4 regions of the Hahella chejuensis KCTC 2396 genome follow, and region 3 is predicted to be linked to each of the others. Evidence: predicted binding sites of a transcription regulator. Region 3 holds the regulator's gene; each other region holds the start of a gene.
What was found. The regulator FliA, encoded in region 3, starts transcription of late flagellar genes. The targets are predictions, from matches to a motif close to CTAAAGTTNNNNNNNNNNCNGCCGATA.
Positions count from the first base shown of each region.

Region 1: the regulator FliA is predicted to act here: its motif matches at 2,187-2,213, upstream of flgM (flagellar biosynthesis anti-sigma factor FlgM).
Region 2: the regulator FliA is predicted to act here: its motif matches at 2,269-2,295, upstream of HCH_RS22425 (flagellar protein MotY).
Region 4: the regulator FliA is predicted to act here: its motif matches at 1,767-1,793, upstream of HCH_RS35050 (flagellin).

Region 1 covers NC_007645.1:4,848,072-4,852,129, reverse strand. Annotated here, with positions in the region: gene HCH_RS32630 (GGDEF domain-containing protein) at 1-176, opposite strand, end outside; gene HCH_RS21175 (hypothetical protein) at 475-1,233, shown strand; gene HCH_RS21170 (flagella synthesis protein FlgN) at 1,354-1,818, opposite strand; gene flgM (flagellar biosynthesis anti-sigma factor FlgM) at 1,837-2,151, opposite strand; gene flgA (flagellar basal body P-ring formation chaperone FlgA) at 2,277-2,870, opposite strand; gene HCH_RS21155 (chemotaxis protein CheV) at 3,167-4,058, shown strand, end outside.
Region 2 covers NC_007645.1:5,132,992-5,137,049, reverse strand. Annotated here, with positions in the region: gene HCH_RS22440 (peroxiredoxin) at 1-271, shown strand, start outside; gene rnt (ribonuclease T) at 391-1,047, opposite strand; gene pyrC (dihydroorotase) at 1,149-2,186, opposite strand; gene HCH_RS22425 (flagellar protein MotY) at 2,340-3,248, shown strand; gene HCH_RS22420 (argininosuccinate synthase) at 3,389-4,058, shown strand, end outside.
Region 3 covers NC_007645.1:5,316,491-5,320,548, forward strand. Annotated here, with positions in the region: gene HCH_RS23190 (chemotaxis protein CheA) at 1-893, opposite strand, end outside; gene HCH_RS23195 (protein phosphatase CheZ) at 905-1,696, opposite strand; gene cheY (chemotaxis response regulator CheY) at 1,716-2,102, opposite strand; gene HCH_RS23205 (RNA polymerase sigma factor FliA) at 2,274-3,011, opposite strand; gene HCH_RS23210 (MinD/ParA family protein) at 3,169-3,981, opposite strand; gene flhF (flagellar biosynthesis protein FlhF) at 4,038-4,058, opposite strand, start outside.
Region 4 covers NC_007645.1:4,960,475-4,964,532, reverse strand. Annotated here, with positions in the region: gene HCH_RS21630 (motility associated factor glycosyltransferase family protein) at 1-1,709, shown strand, start outside; gene HCH_RS35050 (flagellin) at 1,887-3,947, shown strand; gene HCH_RS21620 (flagellar protein FlaG) at 4,028-4,058, shown strand, end outside.

The DNA of each region.
Region 1 (4,058 bases), 470 kb from region 3:
GCGCCCAATAGAGGGTAAACCCGGTTCAGGTGCAGGTAACGGTTTAAGTGATAACGCTCAAACTCGCTTTCCAGTTCGCCCTCGAATTGCAGTCCATGCATGCCGTTGTCCAGCAACCTGCGAACGTAGGTCGCGGTGTCTGCGGACATATCCTGGTGACTGTTCGGTAATGACAAATCCGCCCCCTGGGGTGTGGTTGCTGCAAGTGTCTCAGGTATTGAAAACCGGCTCTTCTATAAAAGTGTAACCAACCATGCTTTTACCGCCAGCGTTATAAGCGACAAATTATTGGAAATTCCTTAAAAGTTTCAGTCATCTAGGCGATATAGCGAGAGTGGGCGCGACTTTCGCCGCTAACGATTAGTTGTAAGCGATAGCAAAACCCATACAAAAATTAACCTATCTCAGGTGTACAACTTTTAAACATCTTTCCATTATTAAAGGGCTACTCTCAATAAAAAAGGAGTGATAGTCATGGCGACTCAGCAGCAAGCTATTGAAAGATCCCGTCTAGGTCGCCTCCTGGTGAACCGGGGATACATTACCGAAGGTCAGCTTAACGAAGCATTAACGGCGCAGACGGTTAATGGTCAACGCCTTGGCGAATTGTTAGTAGATTTTGGCTGGATAACCAATAAGGAGCTGCAGCGTACCCTCCGGCGCCAAAGCCGGTATCGCTACGCCGCGGCGTTCGTCGCTATGGCCGTGGCGCCTTTCCAGCCCATGGTGGCGTTCGCCGCCTCCCAATCCGATAATCAATCTTCACCGGTAGCCTCCGAAACCTTTTATCAAAATATGTCGGGGCTGCAGGCGCTGGATGAGAGTGAGATGAGCAATGTCGGCGCTCAAGGCTTCACTGAAGAGTTCCAGCAATTTTACAACATGGCTGCGAAGGCCCAACTGGAAGGTCAGAACTCCGATAATCCTGATGAATTGCCTGGGCTGGACGGGGTTCAGGTACTGGGATCACTCGGAAAATTATTACTTCCAATCACCAACGTTTTAGACGCTGAAGTTGAAGTGGTTGGCGTGCAAATCGATCCCTCCCGCATCAAACCGTTGTTTAATGAAGACGGCGGCATGAACGTGACGCTTCCGAATCATATCGAGCGGGTCAGTTTCAACAATATTCGGCCGATGGGGGTATCGGCGGATGGTCCCACCATGGGCAGTATTCATTTGGAAGGGATCGAGTTCAGCGATAACTCGTATATCGTGGTGAAACCCTACTGAGTTGACGGTTCCTCCGCACGGCGGGCGAGGTAGTTAGAGCGCTCCGCCAGTTGCGGACCTTTCCCTTGGACGATGTTGTTTCAGGCCGCGCCGTTTGCGGCCTTTTTTGCGTCCGAAAAGCTACGCCTGTGCGATGGCCTGGCCTTCGCCAACGCTTTTCTCTGCGCCGTTCTTGCCATACAACTGCATGTGTTGGGATTGGCCGCGAATAATCTGCATCATCTTGGTCGTGCGCTGCTGTGAACGGGCGATAATGCGTCCATTGACCTCATTCAGCTTGTGTATGTTGGCGAGGCAGCTTTCGCACTGTCGGTACAGCTTCATTACAGGAGGCGCTTTTTCCTTCAGCAGAGAGAGAAAGCGGTCTATAGACAGGCCGGTTTGGCTGACCCACTGCATGCGAGCGCGCGCGTGGCTTTCAATTTGTTGCAGGAGGGGGAGTTTGCTTTCGATGATGCGCTGCAGCGTTTCAATATCGCTTTGCTCCAGAGAGTCGCGTTCCTGCTGCAGCACATCTTCAAGTTGAGAGAGAGTTTGTAGATCCTGTTTAAGCAGATCAATAAATACTTTCAGATCGGCGGACATGGCGCCCTCACAGTGTTATCAGAAGTCTTGCTCAAAATTAAGCAATTTCTCTGCCACACTGCGTGAATTGATCTGGTAGGACCCGTCGGCCAGCGCTTTCTTGATCTTCTCCACCCGTTCGTTATCCACGTCGGGTAATTTCGCCAGTTGCTGTTCGACTTTCCTGATGTTCTGAGCCTGCGAGCTGAGGACGACTTTGTCCCCGGAATCTCCGCTTTTTTCGGGAGCCGCCGCATTTTTCCCGGCATCCACATCGACTTTCTCAGTCTTCTGCAGATTTTCCCGGGACTTGATATCGTTCACGGGAGGTGAACCGACACCCTTGATATTCATGGCCTTACTCTCTTAAAAACTTTAATTACCTAATTTATCGGCTCAATGCGGAGAAACTTTAGCGAGATTTTTAGAATTATTTTGTCAACGCCGCCATGCTACCGGAAGCAGTGCAGCCTGTATGGTCACAAGGGCGTTCTGACGTGACCTGAACCTATGACTTCCGCACGCACCATACGGTTACTGGAGCTATTCTTGACCATAATCTGTTGGCCGCGTCTGCCATCCGCCATGGCGACCCCCGGCATTTTCACGCTGAAGTGGTGGGTGGCCGCTTCTATCACCACCATGTCGCCTTTATTAATAAGTTTAGGCGCTTCCAGCATATTTGGATAGGGCGCGGAACCTGCGTTGACGGGGCGACGCGTGATCATGCCGACCACATCCTCTGCGTTCGTATAGAAACCGTAGCGTAAGTCGATGATATTCAACTCTTTGGTTTCCAGGTCTTCCGGCGCCAGGGCGTAATCCCGCGGCACGGCGGATTTTATTGTCACGATTTGTCTGTACCGCTCCATTTGCACGGGCACGTATATCTGCCACGGGCTGGGGGACTCGCAGCTTACCTTCAGCGTCAGTCGACCGCCATTGGAGCTGGCTTCCCTGACGGCCGGCGTTTGCTCGCAGGGAGAGAAGTTAAGACGGGAGTCAGGCTCGGAAACCTCATAGACAACCCGCTCCTGAAGCTGTTCAGCCGCCGCCGCGGCAAATCGCATCATAAACTCTTCTACTGCAACGGAAGTTTGTTGCCGCCAGACCGGAATGGAATTGCATAAGGCCGGGGCTGAAAAAACGAGAATGCCGATATACATCAAGCCGGTTATGCGTATTTTCATTTTTTGTCCTATGCTTTACTTAGCTACCGGGTAGCCGCTTGCGCGTCGCCAATAAAATGACGGTGTGCGACAAGGCACGCAAAGTCTGTGCCGGGCTGGCGAGCTCATGCGGGGCGCCATCTCGTCAGCGCCCCGATCCGATAGTTCGGTAATCTACAACAAACAGCGGAGCGCCCTTTATGGCCGGGGTATTAGACAGCGTAAACCAACGTACTCAGTTAGTCGGACAGAACCGCCTGGAGTTGCTCCTGTTTCGGCTGCAGGGTGAGCAGATTTACGGAATCAACGTTTTCAAGGTTAAGGAAGTCCTGCAATGCCCGAAGCTGACAATGATGCCTAAACGACATCCTGTGGTCAGGGGAGTGGCCCATATTCGTGGTGAAACCATCCCTATACTCGACATGGGAATGGCCACAGGTCAAATGCCTGTTCCCGAGAAAGACGTCAATAACTGCTTCGTCATCATCACGGAATACAATCGCAAAACGCAGGGCTTTCTCGTATCCGGGGTGGAGCGTATCGTCAATATGAATTGGGAAGATATGCATCCGCCGCCAAAAGGGGCGGGCAAAGACAATTATTTGACGGCGGTGACTCGCCTGGAAAACAAGCTGATTGAAGTCATTGATGTGGAGAAGATTCTCGCCGAAGTCTCTCCGACACGGGATACCGTCGCGGATGAATTCATCGATAAGGAACTGGCGGCCAAAGCAATAGAGCACAAAGTGCTGGTAGTGGATGATTCCACTGTCGCGCGGCGCCAGATCGTTCATTGTATGGATGCGGTAGGCGTGGAGGTGGTCACTAAAAATGACGGCCGCCAGGCCCTCGACTATCTTCGCTCGCTGGTCGCCGACGGTAGCCGTATCGACGACCATCTCAGTCTGATGATTTCAGATGTGGAGATGCCGGAAATGGATGGCTACACACTGACTACCAACTGTAAAAATGATCCCTCCTTGAAGGACTTGTACATCATGTTGCACACGTCATTAAGCGGTGTTTTTAACAAGGCGATGGTGGCGAAGGTCGGCGCAGATGATTTTATGGCCAAATTCAACCCCGATGAGC
Region 2 (4,058 bases), 180 kb from region 3:
CTGTAAAGCGTTTGACGTTGAGTCCGCTGGCGGCGTTGCGTTCCGCGGCGCATTCCTGATCGACAAAGACGGCGTTGTGCGTTCGCAAATCGTTAACGACCTGCCGCTGGGCCGTAACGTAGACGAGCTGATTCGTCTGGTTGACGCGCTGCAATTCCACGAAGAGCACGGCGAAGTGTGTCCTGCTGGCTGGAAGAAAGGCGACAAAGGTATGCAGGCTTCTCCAGAAGGCGTAGCTAACTACCTGTCTCAAAACTCCGACAAGCTTTAATTACTGTCGAGTTAACGAAAAAGGCCGCTTTTGCGGCCTTTTTTGTGTCTATGGCCTGTTCTGAATAGAGTTGACTCATTCTGGGACTAGACACGATGAGAATGCGGGGCGGTCAAAGATCAGTCTGCGTAGTCCTGCTGATCGGTGGTCCATCCCCCTAGTTCTTTCCAGCGATTCACGATTGAACAGAATAACTCCGCCGTTTTCATCGCGTCATATTCTGCGGAGTGCGCTTCTTTGTTGTCGAAGGGTATACCCGCCAACTGACAAGCTCTGGATAATACGGTATGTCCATAGGCCAGTGCGGCCAATGTCGCTGTGTCGAATGTGGAAAACGGGTGAAACGGATTGCGTTTCACGTCTCCTCTCTCGGCGGCGGCGAACAGGAACGAATGATCGAAAGTGGCGTTATGGCCGACCAGGATCGCACGATTGCAACCGTTGGACTTCACGGACTTGCGAATAGGGCGGAACAACTCGTTTAAAGCATCGGCTTCGGGCTTTGCGTCGCGCAAAGGGTTGAATGGGTCGATGCCTGTGAACTCCAGCGCCGCCTGTTCGATGTTGGCCCCGGCGAAGGGCTCTACATTGAAGCTGACTGGCGGCTCGGGATAGAGCATCCCGTCATCCTCCATGCTGATAATGACGGCGGAGACCTCCAACAGCGCATCGGTCTTGGAGTTAAAGCCGGCGGTCTCGACATCCACCACAACAGGCAGAAAGCCGCGGAAACGTCTGGCGAGAGGGGATTTGGGGCGGTTTTGCGATTCAGACACTGGTTATCTACTTTTGGTTGGGGTGGCGAACGACTCCCGCCACGGCTGTACTGTTATGAGAAATAAAGGTTTTGCGCGACAGGCGCGCGCGAGGAGCTGCGTCAGAGCAGCTCAGCTTTCCAGCGAATAGTCTCTCCCGCGCGAAAGGGAACTATCGATGAGTCGCCCAGCGCCATACTGGCCGGCATCGTCCACTCCTGTTTACTCAAGCGTACTTTGCCGCTATTGATGGGCAGGCCGTAAAACGTCGGGCCGTGCAGACTGGCGAAACCTTCCAGTTTGTCCAGTGCGCCCAGTTCATCGAAGGCTTCCGCATATAACTCCAGCGCGGAGGGTGCGGTGAAGCAGCCGGCGCAGCCGCAAGCCGCTTCTTTCTTTTCTTTGGGGTGCGGGGCGGAATCTGTGCCCAGAAAAAATCTATCGCTGCCGGAAGCGGCGGCGTCGCGCAAAGCAAGTTGATGCTCTGATCGCTTCAGGATGGGCAGGCAGTAGAAGTGCGGTCGAATGCCGCCAACCAGCATGTGGTTGCGATTGTAGAGCAGGTGGTGCGCAGTAATCGTAGCGCCGACATTTGAGCCTGCCTGATTTACAAACTCAACAGCGTCCCGGGTGGTGATGTGCTCTAGTACAATTTTTAAGTTCGGGAAGCGTTCGGTTAGGGGCGTTAGCGTTTCGTCGATGAAACGTTTCTCCCGGTCGAAAATATCCACGTCCGCCTGCACTACCTCGCCGTGAATTAATAACGGCATGCCCATATCACTCATTTTCTCCAATACGGAGAAGACATTGGCGACATCGGTAACGCCCGCATCGGAATTGGTGGTCGCGCCTGCGGGATAAAGCTTGCAGCCATAAACGATTCCACTCTGTCTGGCGGCGACAATTTCTTCTGGAGAGGTGTTGTTGGTCAGATAAAGCGTCATCAGTGGATCGAATGCCGCACCTGCCGGAACATGGCTCAGGATGCGATGGCGATAGGCTTCCGCCTGCGCTGTGTGGGTGACTGGAGGAACCAGATTGGGCATGACGATAGCGCGGGAAAACAGGCGCGCTGTCGCGGGTACTGTTGTCGCAAGGGCGTCGCCGTCGCGCAGGTGAAGGTGCCAATCATCGGGCCGGGTAATGACTAAGTCGGACATAGGGTATCAACCGCCAGGGCAATGCAGAAAAGCAGGGTTACAAAACTGCACGCAAGTATACCAGAACGGAACAGGATTCAGGGTAAAGAATTCCCGCGCCAGGCCGATAATATCGTTAACGTATGTTGTGATCACAGTGTTAGTGGGATTATTGTGCGCAAACTAACAATCGCCTCCGTCATCGCCCTCTCCTGGGCTGCATCCAGTCAAGCCGCGACTTTCTCCGCAGGTATCGAGAAAAGCCAGTGGTACTTGTCCTCTTCCATATTTGAGTGCGCGTTGACGCACAACATTCCGCAGTATGGTAGGGCTGTGTTCTATCATGAAGCGGGCGAAGCATTGAGGTTTTATCTCGATACCGCCCGCAACCCCATGAGGGAAGGGGAGGCGGCTCTGGTGCTTGAAGCGCCCCGTTGGCGTCCTGGAGTCGGCGTCCGGGATTTGGGGTATGTGGCGGTTTTGGACAAGCCGCATCCGATCAGCGTGGACAATCCAAAGGCATCGCAAATGATGGATAGCCTGCTGGAAGGGATGATGCCGACCTTTACGCGTCGCGCCCGCTTTAACGACGACACGGTCAGAGTGGAGGTCTCCTCCATTAACTTCGCCAGGTATTACGAGGACTATCTGTCTTGTGTATCAGGTCTGCTGCCCGTGAATTTTCGTCAGGTTGAGCGGACGGCGGTATTTTTCAAATTGGATGAGTCTGTGCTGACGGATCAGGATAAAAGAGAGTTGGACAAGGTGGTCTTGTACGTGAAGGCGGACCCTTCTGTGACGGCGATCTTTGTCGACGGGCACACGGATTCCACAGGACGTAGAATCTATAACCGCAGACTATCCAAAGATCGCGCGGAAGCGGTGACCGCCTATCTGATGGATAAGGGCGTGGCGTCGGAAAAAATCACCACTCGCTATCATGGCGAGCGGTATCCGGTGGTTCAGAATGCCGGTCCCAAGAATCTGGCGCGCAACCGCCGCGCGACTGTGCGTCTGGAAAGGGGAACGCAGCCGCCAGCCAAAGAGGATCTGTTGGATATCTCAATGGAAGAAGAATTGTAATCAGGTCTGTTCTCAAGCGAGTCTCTCCATTATGCGTCTCCGCCCTGGCGATGAGACGCACGCGCCTTTGCTCAGCCATAGAAAACTTTGTACGAAGGGCCTAGAATAACCGCCTTTCGTAATCTCTTGGGAGCATCGTCATGTCTAAGGTCAACAAAGTCGTACTCGCCTATTCCGGCGGGTTGGACACCTCGGTAATCGTTAAGTGGCTGCAAGAAAACTATGACTGTGAAGTGGTGACCTTTACTGCTGATATCGGTCAGGGCGAAGAAGTTGAGCCCGCTCGCGCCAAGGCTGAGAAACTCGGCGTCAAACAGATTTTCATTGAAGACCTGCGCGAAGAGTTCGCACGTGACTTTGTTTTTCCAATGTTCCGCGCCAATACCATTTATGAAGGCGAGTACCTGTTGGGCACCTCCATCGCGCGTCCCCTGATCGCCAAACGTTTGGTGGAAATCGCCAATGAGACTGGCGCCGACGCCATTTCTCATGGAGCTACAGGTAAAGGCAACGACCAAGTGCGCTTCGAGCTGGGCGCCTATGCATTGAAGCCGGGCATTAAAGTGATAGCGCCCTGGCGTGAGTGGGATCTGACCTCAAGAGAGAAACTGCTGACCTATTGCGATACGCATGACATCGCGGTGGAAAAAAAGAAAGGCAAATCTCCTTACTCCATGGACGCTAACTTGCTGCACATTTCCTATGAGGGCGGCATTCTGGAAGATCCCTGGGAGGAAGCGGAAGAAGATATGTGGCGCTGGTCTGTATCTCCGGAAGCTGCGCCGGATCAGGCCACCTATCTGGAATTGA
Region 3 (4,058 bases):
TCGGCTTTCGCCGCTGGCTTGCCTTTCTTCTCCGCGGCAGGGGCTTTCTTCTGCTCAGCCCCATCAGAGACGGCGCCGTCAAACTTGCCTTTGCCATGCAGCTCATCCAGCAAGGCTTCAAATTCATCATCGGTGATTTCATCGCTGTCGCCGGCGGACACGGCGCCAGCGACGTCTTCCTGCGGAACGGGAGCGGGTTCCGGGGCGGCCTTGGCGGATTTACTTTCCTTGACGCCGCTGAATTTGCCGGGACCATGCAGTTGATCCAGCAGTTTTTCGAATTCGTCTTCCGTGATTTCGTCGCCTTCGTCTTTCGATTCGCTCGCCTCCGCTTTCTCTCCGCCTTCTTCATCATCCAGGGCGTTAAGCAGATTCTCGAATTCGTCGTCGGTGATATCGCCTTCCGAGGACGCTACAGGGGCTTCAGCTTCCTCAGCGGCTTCTTCGCGCTCTTCAATGGGTTCTTCGGCGGGCTCTTCAGCCTCTTCCGCCACAGAGGCGGATTCGCCGCTGGCCAGCCGCTCCAGGGCGGCCATGAGTTCGGGAGCGGCGGGGGTCAACTCTTCCCGCATCTTCACTTGGGAAAACATTTCGTTGACCGCGTCCAGCGCCTGCAACACGACATCCATCAATTCGGAGTCGACGCTGAGCTGACCGTTACGCAACAGGTCGAAGACGTTTTCCGCCACGTGACAGCATTCCACCAAGGCGTCCAACTGAAGGAAACCGGCGCCGCCTTTGACGGTGTGAAACCCACGGAAAATGGCGTTCAGCAGATCGCGGTCGTCCGGGTTCTGCTCCAGTTCCACCAACTGCTCTGAGAGCTGTTCAAGAATTTCTCCCGCTTCGACTAGAAAGTCCTGCAGGATTTCTTCGTCCGCTTCAAACCCCATTCATGTGCTCCTCAGAAACCAAGGCTGGAAAGAAGGTCGTCCACGTCGTCCTGGCTGGCGACGACATCTGAGCGTCCTTCGGTCTGGATCTGCGGGCCGTGCCCTTTTGTAATCGATTCTTCTTCGGCTCTCAGCTCGTGCTGAATGCCTGTTATGCGGTCAACCTTGCCCGCCATGGCGACCAGTTTGACCAGATTCACCTCCACTTCCCTGACCAGACCGGTGACCTTGTTGATGACCTGTCCGGTAAGATCCTGAAAGTCCTGAGCCAATAGTATTTCCGACAGATTGGTGTACACCTTGTCGCTGTTAGCAGCCAGATCCACCAGAAACTTATCGATGCGCTTGTACAGCTCGCGGAATTCCGAAGGGTCCATTTCCCGCCGCCGCAACCGCGCCCAGGCTTCCTTGAGTTCATGGGCCTCCTGCTTCATTTCCACCGCCACAGGCATACTCGCTTCCACCATATCCATGGTTTTATTGGCGGCTTTGTTGGTCATATCGACCACATAGGAAAGACGATCGGAGGCGTCGGCGATCTTCGACATTTCCTCCTGCTGATTCATCTTCACGTTGCCCATGTCGATATTGAAATTGCGTATGGCTTCGTGCAACGAACGGGTCAACTTGCCCACTTCGTAGTACAGCGTGCGGTCCCGAGTGTCATTAAGGTCGGAAATTACCCGCAACGCTTCGCCAAAGTCCCCCTTGCTGACGTGTTCCATCAAGCTCGCCGCCTGCTCGCTCAAGCGCGCCTCGATGTCCTCTTGGGAGGAGGATGGTGGCTGCTGTTCATTGGTCATAGTAATTCCTGCGGTTTTATTAGGAGTCGATCCGCTCGAAGATTTTTTCTATCTTTTCCTTCAACACGGCCGCAGTAAACGGCTTCACCACATACCCGTTAACACCCGCCTGCGCCGCTGCGACAATCTGATCCCGTTTGGCTTCCGCCGTCACCATGAGCACCGGCAGGTTTTTCAGACTCTCATCGGCGCGAACAGCCTGGAGTAATTCGATTCCCGTCATTCCAGGCATATTCCAGTCCGTGACCAGAAAATCAAACTTCCCGGTTTTTAACATCGGCAGCGCGGTGGACCCGTCATCCGCTTCATCGGTATTGGTGAAGCCCAAATCCCGAAGCAGGTTTTTAATAATCCGCCTCATTGTTGAAAAGTCATCTACAACGAGGATTTTCATGTTCTTGTCCAATGTAACCTCCACAATGGCGACGCTGGAAACCCTTTGATTTCATTACTCTACTGAGTAAGTCTAGCTGGTCGCGCCGTACTATCCAGTTTTTTGATACAAGTTGTTTTAGAAAACATGACCGCAGGATGCTGATTTCGAAAAAACATTAACCTGCACCGGCAATGGCTTGATTTAGCTGTTTTTCCAGTCTGAGAGACGGGATCGCAGTCGCAAGGTCGCCTGAGAATGAATCTGACTGACCCGGGACTCGCTGACTGAGAGCACCTGGCCTATTTCCTTGAGGTTGAGTTCTTCGTCATAGTAGAGAGACAGCACCAGCTTCTCCCGTTCCGGCAAACCGTCTATCGCGGCGCTCAATTTTTCCAGAAAGGCGTTTTGTTCGATATCGCTGAGGGGGTTATCGGCGGTTAACGTTTCATCGTCAGAGCCGCCCTCCCCGTGAAAGCCCAACTCTTCCAGACTGAACAGCTTCCCCGAACTGGCGTCGCGCAGGCTGGCGTGGTATTGCTCCAGAGGTACGCCCAGCTCCGCCGCCACTTCCGCATCCGACGCGTCGCGACCGGTGCGGGCTTCAATAGTGTGTATCGCTTCCGCGATATTGCGGGCGTTGCGGTGCACAGAGCGCGGCACCCAATCGCCTTTACGGATTTCGTCCACCATGGCGCCGCGAATGCGGATGCCCGCATAGGTTTCAAATTTGGCGCCTTTGCCGGCGTCGTATTTCTGCGCGGCCTCCAGCAATCCGATCATGCCCGCCTGAATCAGATCCTCCACCTGCACGCTGGCGGGCAGACGGGCGATCAGGTGATGCGCGATGCGCTTGACCAGAGGCGCGTATTGCCTGACCAGAGTGTCGGCGCGCTCCGCCCGCGTCTCGCTATACATCATATAAGTATTCGCCAATGACATGAATTTGCGCGCAAGGCCTGCAATAAACCGGATGATTTCAACAAAAACGTTCTCATGGGTGTTTGAGGATATGTCCGGCGCAGCAACCATCACGCCTCATCGCAAGCGCCCGGGATATAGCCTCCGGGCGAGCCCTCACATTCAGTCCGGCGCATGTCTAACTGTGCACCAGACGCTCCACAAAGAATTCCAAATTACCTCTCGGCGCCGTCGGCAACGGCCAGTTATCCACTTTCTGCGCCAGTTGGCGGAACGCCAGGGACGCTTTGGCGCGTGGATAGGCTTCGTATACAGGACGCTGCCGTTGCACCGCTTTGCGTACGGCTTCGTCAAATGGAATGCTTCCTACATATTGTAGCGCAACTTCCAAAAAGCGTTCGGAGACCTTGGATAATTTGCCGAACAAATGCCGCCCTTCCTGCTCGGAGCGAACCATGTTGGCGAGCACCCTGAACCGGTACATATCGTGGTTCTTATTGAGCAGCTTGATGACCGCATAAGCGTCGGTAATCGAGGTGGGTTCGTCGCACACCACCACCAGGGCTTCCTGCGCCGCGCGCACGAATGAGAGCACTTGTTCGGAGATGCCCGCCGCCGTGTCGATCACCAGCACGTCCAGGTCGTCGCTGATGTCGCTGAAGGCGTTGATCAAGCCCGCATGTTCCAGAGGAGACAGATGAGTCAGATGCTGGGTGCCGGAGGACGCCGGAACGATTTTTATGCCCCCCGGCCCTTCGATCATCACTTCCCGCAGGGTGCAATCCCCCGCCAGCACATCCCCGATATTGCGCGAGGCGGTGACGCCGAGCAACACATCAATATTGGCCAGTCCGAGGTCCGCATCCAGCAATACCACGCGACGTCCCAAATCCGCTAACGCGAGAGACAGATTTATGGAAACATTGCTCTTGCCGACACCCCCCTTTCCTCCGGTGACTGCAATAACTTGAACCGGATGTACTTTGCTCATACCGGTAGAGATCTCCTGTTATCAGACGGCGCGGCATTGACCCCGCACTCAATAGTTTAGACCACCAGTTCCGCAGC
Region 4 (4,058 bases), 360 kb from region 3:
AGAAGAACTTCAATCACTTCTGGTTGGGCGATTCCTATCCTTGTATTGTCTTCCTTGGGTGCGGCGTGGGTTATCACATCGAAGCCTTTCTGGAACAGCACAAAGTGAATTACGCGGTGATTTTCGAGCCAAACCTGGATCACTTCGCTGCAAGCCTGTATGCCGTAGACTGGGCGGAAATCTGTAAAAGATATAATGGCGAAGAGGGACGCACTATCCACTTTCTGTTAGGCGGACAGGAAGACGAATACTCACAATGGGCGCTGCTTTGGAACAATCTGGTTACGACGCCGCCGGCTTTCCCTCTTGCGACGCTGTTTTATAACCATCGCGGCTTGAAGTCCCACGATAATTTATCTGAGAAGGTGTGCGATGACCTGTATGTGTTCCTGGTTTCCTGGGGCAATTACGACGATGAAGTCAATCAGCTCAATCAGGCGGCGCACAACATTTATAGCGGTGTTGAACTATTGCCGCCGCCCGTCAATGACATTACCGACGTGCCTGTGTGTATCGTCGGGGCGGGCCCTTCTTTGGATCTTCGCATCGACCAGTTGCGGGAGATGCAGCAACGCGGCGCGCTGATCATTTCATGCGGATCATCCATTACTGCGTTGCACCCCATGGGAATCAGACCGGATATACATGTAGAGCTTGAGTCTGACTATCAGTATGTCGTGGGGCAGTTGGAGCGCCTGAAAGACCCTGAGTACCTGAACTCGATAAAGGTTATCGCGCCTATTCACATCAGCCCGGTCGTTTATCAGTTGTTTGGCGAGCGGCGCGCCTACATCAAGGAAGAGTGCGGGCTGGCGACCATGTTTTCCGAACACGGACAGATCATTCGCGGCGGGACGCCCACTTGCACGAACCTCGGACTGGCTTGGGCGCTGCACTACGGATTCAAGAACATATTATTGTTTGGAATGGACTTTGGCTTCACGGACAGACGCCATCACCATGCGCAAAGCTCGATCTATTATGACGACGACGCCCATGAAGCGTTCAAGCGCAGCGTGGATTACGACGGCCAGCATGTGTTTCAGGTGGAGGGCGTTGACGGCGGCTCCGTTTTGACGTCCCCGCAATATTTCGCCGCCAAACGCAAAGCGGAAAACAGCCTGCGCGACTACCCAGAGCGCGGAAAAGTCTACAACTTCTCTCATGGGGCCAAGATTGAGGGCGCTGAGTGGGTGGCGCCTGGACCTTTGCCGCTCTCCCTGACGGCGCTCAGCGCGAGCAGCGACAAGAAGCAGAAGGTGGTGGATTACCTCTACGCGTCGCAGCACGAAAAAATACCAGTAGACGTGCTGGAGAAGAAGCGAGACCGCTTAAATGTCTTATTCGGGCAGTTCAGCGACGATGTTTCCACATTTCTGCAGGCGCCTATTACCAGCAAGGATGAAATGAACAGAGTCTGTAACCGCATCAACACATACATGGAAGATCGGGTGCAAACCAAAGCGAAAGAATTTTATTTTCTGTTACGGGGCTCTATCAGACATTTTCTTTATATCGGTTTCGCGCATGCGCTGGCTATTCAGAATGATGCAGAGAGGTTGACCTTCATGGAGGAATGGAGACATACAATGCTGCGCTTTCTTCTTGATGTGCATAAACATTTTCTTCAGGTTATGTACAAAAAATTCGACCTTGCAACGGACCCCTGGGTGCGTCGCTCGATCAACGATCCCGATGACTTTTCGTGAGCGTGATGTCATGGGCTTAAGGCTTACATTTCATTACAAAGAGCAGGCGAAAATTAACTAAAGAATCTTCTCCTGAAGCCGTTACTAAGGACAACGGGTTAGCGCAGTTCGACCGGCCCTGCTGTGTAGAAGCGAGAACCTCTTAACCGAGTGAGAAGGGTTACAGGAGAAGCAAATATGCCTCAAATAATTAATACCAACATTGCGTCGTTGAATGCGCAGCGTAACCTGAACGCTTCACAGCGGTCAGGGGATACGGCGCTGCAGCGGCTTTCCTCGGGTCTCCGCATCAACAGCGCAAAAGATGACGCGGCAGGTCTGGCGATTTCAACACGTTTCGACGCTCAGATTCGCGGCACCAACGTCGCGGTTCGTAATGCGGGGGACGCGATCTCGTTGGCGCAGACAGCAGAAGGCGCCTTGAGTTCAATGAAAGACAGCTTACAGCGTATTCGTGAACTGTCACTGCAATCTGCGAACGACACTAACTCAACTATCGACCGTGAAGCCTTGCAGGAAGAGGTTGATCAGCTGATCAGCGAGATTGAAAACATCGCTGAGACGACCAACTTCAACGGTAAGAAACTGCTTGACGGTTCTTTCCAGAACTCCGTTTTCCAAACCGGCGCCAATTTGGGGAACACTATTAACGTGTCCATTTCCAAGCTGGATACCAGCACTTTGGGAACGGCGGACACCAGCGGTATTTCCAGCAGAACGACTACAACCGCTCTGGTTGTAGGCAGCACCGGCAACGAAATGGTTGCAGGGGACATCGTTATCAACGGTATCTCTGTGGGCGCTTCTGTGGGTACTGACGACACGGCTTCCACCAGCCATGCCGCTTCCAGCGCCATTGCCAAGGCGGCGGCCATTAATGACGTCGCCGATCAGACCGGCGTCACCGCTTCTGTCGATGCAAACTATGTCGCCGGCACCACGACCGCCGACGCAACTGCGGCGAACGTGTCCTTGAACCTGAACGGGGTCAGCATCAGTCTGAGTAAAGGCACCACCTTGACTGTCGAGCAGAACCTGCAAGCGACAGCAGACGCTATTAACGAGAAATCCGGCGCCACTGGCGTGCGTGCGGTCTTCGACGGCGACACCGCCAAGGGTATCTCTCTGGTGGCCGACGACGGTCGTAACATCGTATTGACTGAAACTACGAGCAACACCTTGGCCACCTTTGGTCTGGCCGCTGCAAGCTCCCTGGGTAACGCCTATGTCGGCACCTACTCGCTTTCAAGCGACGACGGCAGCGACATTGCACTGACTACGACTACAGGCAACATCGATAACGCCGGTTTTGAAGTGGGCTCATTCAGCGGAAATAACGCGGGTATTGTGAGCGATAACGGTTCTACCACTGCTCTGGTGACTGGCGACATCGTCATCAACAACGTGGCTATCGGACCCAGCTTGACCACTGACGACACGGCCTCCACTGCGAATGCGGACGGTAGCGCCATCGCGAAAGCGGCTGCGATCAACCGCGCCTCTGATCAGACTGGCGTCACTGCGCTGGCTAACGAAAACCGCGTGAACTCAGGCAACCTGACGACCACGACAGCCTCCGCCACAATCACGGTTAACGGCGTGTCCATCACCGCGAGCTTCAGCACCACTGACGATGTTGCTGTGAAGCAGGCGGCGATCATTGACGCGATCAATCAGAAATCCGGCCAGACTGGCGTGACTGCGGAAGTACTGGACTCTGACTCCTTCACTCTGGTGGCTGCGGACGGTCGTAACATCGACATCAGCGGCGCCACAGCGATGGCCAGCATCACCACCACGACCTTTGTCAGCTCTGTGACTCTGTTGTCTGGCGGTCAAATAGATGTTGAATCCAACACCAACTCCGCCGGTCTGGCGAAAGCAGGTTTGAGAATCGGCACATTCGGCGGCGCCGAAAGCGGCTCTCTGCTGCAAGATGTGGACATCTCGACGGTAGCTGGCGCTGAGTCAGCCCTGAAAGCGGTGGATAACGCATTGCAGACTGTAACGTCCAAACAGGCGGAACTGGGCGCCATCCAGAACCGCTTCCAGAACACGATTGCGAACCTGGAAGTGAACAACGAGAACCTGAACTCCGCCAACAGCCGGATCAGGGACGCAGACTTCGCATCCGAGACTGCGGCGTTGTCAAGGGCGCAGGTACTGCAACAGGCCGGTATCTCAATATTGGCGCAGGCAAATGCAAGACCCCAGCAAGTCTTGTCGCTCCTGCAGTAACGGAGTGAACTAACGTGACATACCGGCCGGATGATCTCTTCCGGCCGGTTTAAGCGTTAAGACATGCTAAGAGGTGAGATATGAATGACGTTAAGACTAATGAACTGAGTA